Regions from separate parts of the Metabacillus sp. SLBN-84 genome, predicted to be linked through region 2. Evidence: riboswitches for the same ligand, from Rfam matches in the RefSeq annotation. Region 2 holds a riboswitch; the other holds the start of a gene.
What was found. A riboswitch is a leader RNA that binds a small molecule or an ion and turns the genes downstream of it on or off. The one in region 2 is predicted to bind S-adenosylmethionine.
Positions count from the first base shown of each region.

Region 1 (4,428 bases), on a different contig from region 2:
CCCGGAACGGATAGTCATTTCCGATGACAGAATAATGTAGGCAGGTGCCGTCAATCGTTCCCCAAACCATGGACGAGATAATCGCAGGATTTACATCCGGCCGGAATTCCTTCCGCTCGGTTCCTTCCTGCAAAATCTCCATCAGCAGCGTCCGGTAAACTTCCTCATACCTTGCCGTCATCACCCGTTTCAGCTCTTCATCCCGTCCTGAATGAATCCAGAACTCAAGATGAACGCCGATCATCCGCTGCCAGTCCGGTGAAAGCTTGATCTCCAGATAGTTTTCGAAAAACTGCCTGAGCTTTTCTTCAGCCGTTTCCTTTATACGGAAACGTTCTTTTAATCCTGCGATATTTTCTTCTGTCTTTCTTTGCATCAGCTGCAGATAAATCTCTTCCTTGCTTTTGAAATAGTTATAGATGGCTCCTTTGCTCAATCCGGATTCTGCTACAATGTCATCGATGGTGGCCAGCTGGAACCCTTTTTCACCGAACGCCTTCAGAGAACTGTCCAGAATATGCCGCTTCTTCTTCTCCTTATATTCCTCTGATACAATTGGAGCCATTTGCAGCCCGCCCTTCTTTTTTTAAAACCGACTATATAGTCCATATTATTCCATACACAACGAAAAATTCAAACAATTTTGATTATGAATCGAGTAAAAACTGCCATTGGTCTCCATTGGTTGTGCCTCATATAAATCCACTGGAAAGAGGAGGAAATAATGATATGATAAATTTATACGCCCTGCCAGAAGGAATGCATCAACAAACTGTTACTCCTTTGGGGAATAAATAGTAACTTTTTGAGGTGGAAAATGATCATAGAGACATTGAAGTCTTTGAAAGCGAAGCTAGATGGAGATGGTAGAATTCGAATTCATTTGAGTGATGGTACGGTAGCAGAAAAGAAATGTTTGTTTTTTGACCCCGCATCATTACAAGAATTGAATGAATTTAACTTTGTTTTACCGGATGACTATAAGACGTTTTTAACCTTACATAATGGGGTAAGAATTTCCACTGATGATTGGGGGAGCGGCGTTTTTGTCCACAGTTTAAAGGAAACAATACAAGAAACCCTCTCTATTTCTCATCTAATTCCTCAAAAATATTATTGTGTAATGAGATACGCAGATGTTGGATATTTTTTAATAGACGAAGAAAAAGTTAAAAGAGGAGAAAAAGATTATTTATTTTATGAGGACATTGATAATAGCGATCCTCCACAAAACCTTAAAATGACCTTTGAAGAGTTTATAGAAAAACTAATTGAATTTGAAGGTGAATTATTCTGGTTAATGAAATAAATAGAAAAAGGGCCGATACGAAATTGTATTGGCCCTTTTTCTATTTCTGCTTCTGCTATTGAACCCTATATTTCATTTAGAGAATTAACAAAAAACTAAAATAATTTAGAATATAATTCGAGTAAAAACTGCCATTTGACTTTTGCACCGCAACCCCTTAATGTAGTAAAGGTATTTTTTAAAACACACATATCATCTTCTTATTAAGAGAGGCAGAGGGACTGGCCCTGTGATGCCTCGGCAGCGGACTCGCATTCTTGAGTGCTGTGCCAATTCCAGCAAGCCATGCGCTTGAAAAATGAGAAGAGCTTATTTCCATTCCGGATATAGGATCTCTTCTTGTTATCAAGAGGAGATCTTTTTTTATGCGGCTGCTTTTATCAGCAGAGAGCGGAACACTATGAATATGAAGAATTGAAAGGTGGTTATTATGGACACAAAAGCTAACGGCTGGGCACTTTTGCCCCTCGTTATTTTCATCGGACTGTTTGTGGGATCGGGCATCATCACAGGAGACTTCTATAAAATGCCGATCCTTGTGGCAATCCTTGTTGCCGCAGCAGCAGCTCTTATCATGAACCGGAAAGAAAGCTTCACATCAAAAGTGGAGAGCTTTTCAAAAGGAGCCGGACACCCCGACTTAATGATCATGGTCTTTATCTTTATTCTTGCGGGTGCTTTTTCGGAGGTGGCAAAAGGGATGGGAGCCGTTGAATCAACGGTTAACCTGGCACTTACCTTTCTCCCTCAAAGCCTGCTGATTGCAGGACTGTTTATCATTGGTGCGTTTATTTCGCTTGCGATGGGTACCTCTACAGGAACGATTGCAGCTCTTGCGCCGATTGGAGTCGGAATAAGTACAGAGGCAGACATCTCTGCGGCTCTTGCAATGGGTGCCATTATTGGCGGTGCCATGTTTGGAGATAACTTATCGTTCATCTCGGATACAACCATTGCGGCTGTTCGAACACAGCAAACGGAAATGAGAGACAAGTTTAAAGTAAACTTCTTCATCGTCCTGCCTGCAGCCATCGTAACGTGCGTCATTCTGTTTGTGATGACACTTGGAGGTCAGGCGCCTGTTTCGCCCGACGCATACAGCTGGGTAAAAATGCTTCCATACATCGGGGTTCTTGCAGCAGCCCTGCTCGGAATGAATGTGATTGTTGTTCTTGCAGGCGGAATTATCCTTTCCGGTATGATTGGAATAGCAGACGGCAGCTACACATTAACAGCGTTTCTGCAGAAAATAACAGACGGCATTATGGGAATGGCCGAGCTTGTCATTCTTTCGCTCCTGATTGGCGGTATGGTAGAGCTTATCAAGCGTAATGGCGGCATTCACTTTATTCTCGAAACCATGACAAAGCGCATTTCCTCCAAAAAAGGAGCGGAATTTGCGATTGCAGGCCTTGTCAGCTCAACGAACCTTGCAACGGCAAACAACACAATCTCAATCATTGCGACTGGCCCACTTGCCAAAGATATGGCGGACAAGTATGAAATCGATAAACGAAAATCAGCCAGTCTTCTCGATATCTTTTCATGCAGCATCCAGGGACTGATCCCCTACGGTGCGCAGATGCTTTCAGCGGCTGAATTTGCTTCCATCTCGCCGACAAGCATTCTGCCGTACTCGTTTTATCCGGTACTGATTGCCCTGTGCGGTATTGTGGCGATCTTGATTCAATTTCCGCGATTTAAAAGAAAAGCAGCGTAAGAAAATGAACAGCGTCCTTTTTGGTAACGGGTTCGGCTGAAAGGTGCAAACTGCTAAATAACACGGTAAATAAAATATCAATCAGCATACTAATTTGCATATAAATTGGTATGCTTTTTTATTGATATAAATAGGTTTACTTGTAATTCTTACTCAAATTTAACATATCAAATCGCATAGGAATTAGCAGGATTTCCTTCTAATTTTTCATTTTTTGATCTTCAAAGAAAAAGTAGTTGACACATAAAATTAATTTATGATATTATTAAAAATTTGATTAAAAACAATATACATGTTAAGCTTAAGAAGGTTACCATATATGGAGGTGGATTATTTGTTTCAAATTGGCGATAACATTGTTTATCCAATGCACGGAGTCGGTGTAATTAAAGCTATAGAAGATAAGGAAATATCAGGAAAAAACCAACAGTATTATGTCATAAATATGTTAATAGGTAATATGCAGGTCATGATTCCTACAGATAAAATATTGAGTTCAAGTATACGCCCAGTTACTGACATAATTGCATTAAAGCACATCATACACATTTTTCAGCATGGAGAATCAGATAAATTACTGACGTGGAAACAAAGGTATAAAGTGAACACGGACAAAATTAAAACTGGCAACATACAAGAAGGTGCTGAAGTTATACGCGATTTAATGCGTATGAAGAAAGAAAAGGCACTTAATACAAGTGAAAAAAAAATGTTGGATAACGCACATGAATTTTTGATTAGTGAACTGGGAGTCATTAAAGGGATCACTGATAATCAAATAAGTAGTTTCTGTTAAGGTTAATTATAGATAATGTATTACAACTCCCGAGAATACCCTGAATTTGACGGGAATATGATGCTTATTAAGAGTAAATCTTTTCAAAATCAGCCAACTTCTTCAGCTCACTATTAGAGCATTAACCTCTTTTGTTATTTCTGCAATCTAATCCATTTCTATTTTTGAATTTCTTTTACGAACGTTTGAAGTTTCATCAAATAACTCGATAAAATAATCGCTTGATTTTTGCAATCCTGATTCACACTGGCACGGACAAGGAGCCGTAAGGATGAAAGAGAGGTAGGGCTTTCATTGTTTTAGGTATACAATTTATTATCTAGTCCGTTATTTCTAGAAAAAAACAATCAATATCACCTCTATCCTTGAGAATTTTGTACATCAACTGAGACAGTGAATAGTAATTGTTTCTTCTTTACGTAAAAAAGATAATCGAATGGGTAACACCATATGGTCAAATGCAAAAATGGTTTCCAGACTAGGAAACCATTTTTTGTTTCATTCACATATAGGTAAGATTAGTGGTGATGGTCTTAATCCTTTAATGAAGGATAACGTGGACTTTCTTCATCTTGGCTTTTTATTTCTTTCATCTTTTTTCTG
Region 1 is NZ_JBRJIP010000004.1:35,270-39,697, reverse strand. Features, by position in the region: gene RKD52_RS20900 (TetR/AcrR family transcriptional regulator) at 1-565, opposite strand, end outside; gene RKD52_RS20895 (SMI1/KNR4 family protein) at 818-1,309, shown strand; SAM riboswitch class I at 1,507-1,614, shown strand; gene RKD52_RS20890 (Na+/H+ antiporter NhaC family protein) at 1,737-3,029, shown strand; gene RKD52_RS20885 (CarD family transcriptional regulator) at 3,349-3,825, shown strand.
Region 1: linked by a shared signal. The riboswitch ahead of RKD52_RS20890 (Na+/H+ antiporter NhaC family protein) and the one ahead of RKD52_RS17025 (MetQ/NlpA family ABC transporter substrate-binding protein) in region 2 are both predicted to bind S-adenosylmethionine.

Region 2 (4,428 bases):
ATTCTGGAGGCAAAAGGACTCGAGATCCGAGGTCAGCTTGCATGTGAACGAGTCATAACTCCGCTTGAAATCGCAGACACGTTCGGAGCATACCGCGGAGCTCTTTACGGCATCTCAGCCAACAGAAAAATGGACGCCTTTCTCCGGCCTTCCAATTTTTCAAAAGACATCCGCAATCTTTCCTTCGTTGGCGGCAGCACCCATCCCGGAGGAGGTTCGCCCATGGTAACACTGAGCGGTATGAACGTCGGGGAGGCTGTTGCTTCAAGGCACAGAAGCTAAAAAACTGTTTCCCTGAATGCGGGAAACAGTTTTTTTATCATCTCACGTACCACAATAAGTCTTGTAAGGCTGATCGTCATTCAGAGGAAGCTTGCAGTATTCTTCCTGTTCCGGAGAGTACGCATACGGATTTTCCAATACACGCAGCAGCCTCTCAGTCACACTGTAATTTCCCTCAGCAGCGGCTGCAAGGGCCTCTTCTACCCGGTGATTGCGGGCAATGACTGCGGGGTTGCTGTTTTTCATCAGCTGCAGCGACTCCTCTTTTGATTGCGTCTGCCTGCTTAGCCTCTCTTCCCAAAGACGATTCCACTTTCCGAACTCCTCTGATTGAAACAGGGCAGAGTCCCCGTATGAACCAGTCGTGAGTGACCTGAACGAATTTGTGTAATCCGCATGATGCTTCTGCATCAACTTCAGCCATTCCTGAACGAGAGACTCGTCCTCTTCTTCCTGAGTGAACAAGCCCAATTTAGCCCTCATTCCATTAAGCCAGTACTGCTGATACAAATCACTGTACGCTGAGAGGGTATCCTGCGCAATCTCAACCGCCTTTTCTTCATCCTCATGAAGCAGCGGCAAAAGGGATTCTGCCAGTCTTGCAAGGTTCCATCCTCCGATGTAAGGCTGATTTCCGTATGCATAGCGGCCATTGACATCAATGGAGCTAAATACAGTTCCCGGATCATATGCGTCCATAAAGGCACATGGTCCGTAATCGATGGTTTCTCCGCTGATTGTCATGTTGTCTGTGTTCATGACACCGTGAATAAATCCTGCAAGCTGCCATTTGGCAATGAGTTCAGCCTGACGGTCAATCACTTTCTTTAAAAAGGACAAATAGGCGTGTTCATTTTCTTCAATCTCTGGATCATGCCGCTTGATTGCATAGTCAGCAAGCGTCTTTAAATCCTCTATGCTTCCCCAGTTAGCCGCATACTGGAAGGTGCCAACCCTAATGTGGCTTGAAGCGATCCGGGTCAGAACTGCACCAGGCAAAAACGATTCCCGGATCACAGCATCCCCCGTCGTGACCACTGCAAGACTCCGTGTCGTCTGGATGCCGAGACCATGCATGGCTTCACTGATAATGTACTCTCGAAGCATTGGACCAAGAGCAGACCGGCCGTCGCCTCCCCGGGAAAATTTCGTCCTTCCTCCGCCTTTCAGCTGCATATCGATTCTCCGGCCATCCGGCGTCAAGTGCTCACCAATCAGGATCGCCCGGCCGTCTCCAAGCATTGTAAAATGGGCCAAATTGGTGGCCGGCATATGCTTGTGCAATCGGCTCTGCACCATCTGGAATCCGGTTTCCCGCGAAAACGTCCGCATCGCTTTTTAATGTGTCAGCGCTGAGACCGAGAGAAACAGCCAGTTTTTCATTGAACAGCACTATTTCAGGAGAACTTGCCGCAGCCGGTTTCTGACTGGCAAAAAAGAGTGACGGAAGACGCATGTAGCTGTTGTCAAATTTCCATCCGCTGGTTAAATTATTCATCCTGTCTCCTTTCTTGTTTTCATTCAGGTTTAGGATAAACTGTATTTCAATTATTTCAGAGGAAGCGAATTTACTCAAGAAATAACAAAAGCGGAAACGCCTTGAACAGATCCGATAGGCAGATAAGAATCCGGCAGAAAAGTCCGGGTTTGACTTTTTTGCTGGATTTGTTCTGACAGAGGATCTAGGCGGTGGAGCTGGACGCCGATCACGTTTCAAAGTTTTTCACAACTCATTTTTTATAATTCCCATCAGAAAAACAGCCCAATACGGACTGTTTTCATTCTGCTCCATTTATTTGCCTTCCATCCACTCAGGCTTTCCAAATCCTTTAAAATCTTTGTCTATTGCCTCCTCAAACTCTTCGGATTGAACAACGTCTTTAATATCCTTGGCGATTTCCGACTCAGCGTCTTTTGTGTTCATCACAACGCGATTGCGGTGTACATCGTTCATGTTCTCGAGAGTCACCGCATCCGCAAGGTCCATTTTAGCTGCAAGAGCAAAATTCCCCGGCACGGCAGAAAGGTCCGCATCTTCTACAGCTCTTGGAAGCTGTGCAGCTTCGATCGGAAGGAACGTCAGTTTTTTAGGATTCTCCGTCACATCTTTTTCAGATACTTGAAGCGGGCTGACCTCTTCATTTAACTGAATCAGTCCTGCGTCCTTCAGAATATGAAGCGCCCTGGCAGCATTCGTCGGATCGTTTGGAATGGCGACTGAGGCACCCTCTTTGACTTCATCAATGTCCTTTACTTTATCAGAATACAATCCCATTGGGGCCGTCGGAACTGTGATAATTTCCGAAAGCTCCAGTTTGCTTTGCTCAGCGAATGTTTCCATGTAAATTTTGTGCTGAAACAGGTTTGCATCCAGTTCATCATTGCCAAGGGCATTATTAGGCTGAATATAATCGTTGAACTGAATAACCTCAACTTCATATCCTTTCTTTTCAAGGCCGGGTTTAATGGCCAGTTCCACCATATCTGTGTATGGACCGGCTGATGCGCCGATTTTAATTTCTTTCTTCTCTCCATTTGTTTCTTCTGCGCCGCACGCAGACAGGATTCCCGCTCCTGCCACTAATAATGCCAATACCATTTTCTTCATGTCTTTTTCCCCCTAGATTGAATAAAAAAATTCCTCCTTCATTCAGAAAGAGGAATCGTATGTATGACGACTTATCTTTCAGAATGAAGAACATTCTGCAGGATTTAGCACCGTTCCAATTAAGGAGGTTGCCGGACGTCGCAGGGGCCTGTTCCCTCAGTCACTCTTGATAAGCAAGCTATTAAATTGAATAACGTAATCTTATACTGTGTATTGGGTTCTGTCAATCACTATTTTAGAATAATCAAAATAGTAAGATTAACACTCTGCTAAAAAGCACCGTCCCGATGAAGACGGTGCAGCTCAGAGCTGTGTTCAAAATCAGATCTGCGAAAGGATCGCATGTTTTTCTTCACTTGACACAAAATTCCGCTCACCGAACACATTGTAGTCATTTAAGCGGATTTTATTAAGGATCGCACGGTAAAAGTGGCCGGCCGCTTTCACAGGTGCGCGGGAATGCAGAGGGTATTCATGCATAGTCAGCATCGCTGTATCATAATGCTTTTCCGCTTCTGCCGCAAGATGCTCCCATACTCGGATAAATTCAGGGGTTACCTTCTGCTGCTGCAGATCAAATTCGGTCATTTTATGTCTTGCCATCACCTCTTCAGGGACATAAATGCGGCCGCGTTCAAGATCTTCTCCGATATCCCTTAGGATGTTCGTCAGCTGCATGCCGAGTCCAAGAGCAATAGCCCCTTCCCGAAGAAGGCTTGTCTTTTTCGGAGCAAGCACCGGCAAAAGCATGAGGCCGACTGTGCTTGCAACGTGATACGAATAATCGAGCACTTCTTCCATAGACTGATAGCGGATTTTGACAAGATCCATTCCCTGGCCTTTAATCATGTCCCGGAAAGCTTCCACATCCATATCGTAATTGGTGAATGTATCGTGAAGGGCCACCCACATGAAATTGTCTCTGGAGTAGTCCCCTCTTAGAAAAGAGTCAAATTCAGCCGTGAATGCCATTAATTCTTCGCTTGGCCTCTCTCCCTCGTCTACAATGTCATCGACGATTCTGCAGAATGCATAAACAGCCCACACTGCTTTTCTTTTTTTGGGAGGCAGAAGCGAAAAAGCTTTATAGAAAGTTTTAGAATGATGCCGGATGACTTCTTCACATTGCTGATAGGCTTGTTTTAAATCAACCACTCAGACTCACTCCTTCCCTCTCTTTGTTTTGATGATCGGATAAGATGGCAGAAACCATCAGCTTCGCCCCCTGCATCACGATCGGGACTCCGCCTCCGGGGTGAATCGAAGCTCCTGCTGCATAAACGTTTGTGAGCTTGGATGGTTTAACCTGCGGTCTGAACACGCCGGATTGAAACAAAGTCGGAGCGATGCCGAAGCTTCCTCCCTGAAAGAGTCCTTCCATTTCTTTGTCATCCGGTGTTCTGACTTTTTTCCACTGGATCGACTTTCTGAGTCCGGGGAATCCTCTTTCTTCAAGCTGATCAATAATCTTTTCAACGAACCCTTCCTGTTCCCCCCAGTTGATCGAACTGCCTGACGGCACCGGCACAAGCGCGTAT
Region 2 is NZ_JBRJIP010000001.1:3,340,937-3,345,364, forward strand. Features, by position in the region: gene RKD52_RS17015 (phytoene desaturase family protein) at 1-282, shown strand, start outside; partial or broken gene RKD52_RS17020 (protein adenylyltransferase SelO) at 325-1,780, opposite strand; gene RKD52_RS17025 (MetQ/NlpA family ABC transporter substrate-binding protein) at 2,075-2,890, opposite strand; SAM riboswitch class I at 2,959-3,066, opposite strand; gene RKD52_RS17030 (phytoene/squalene synthase family protein) at 3,212-4,045, opposite strand; gene RKD52_RS17035 (phytoene desaturase family protein) at 4,038-4,428, opposite strand, start outside.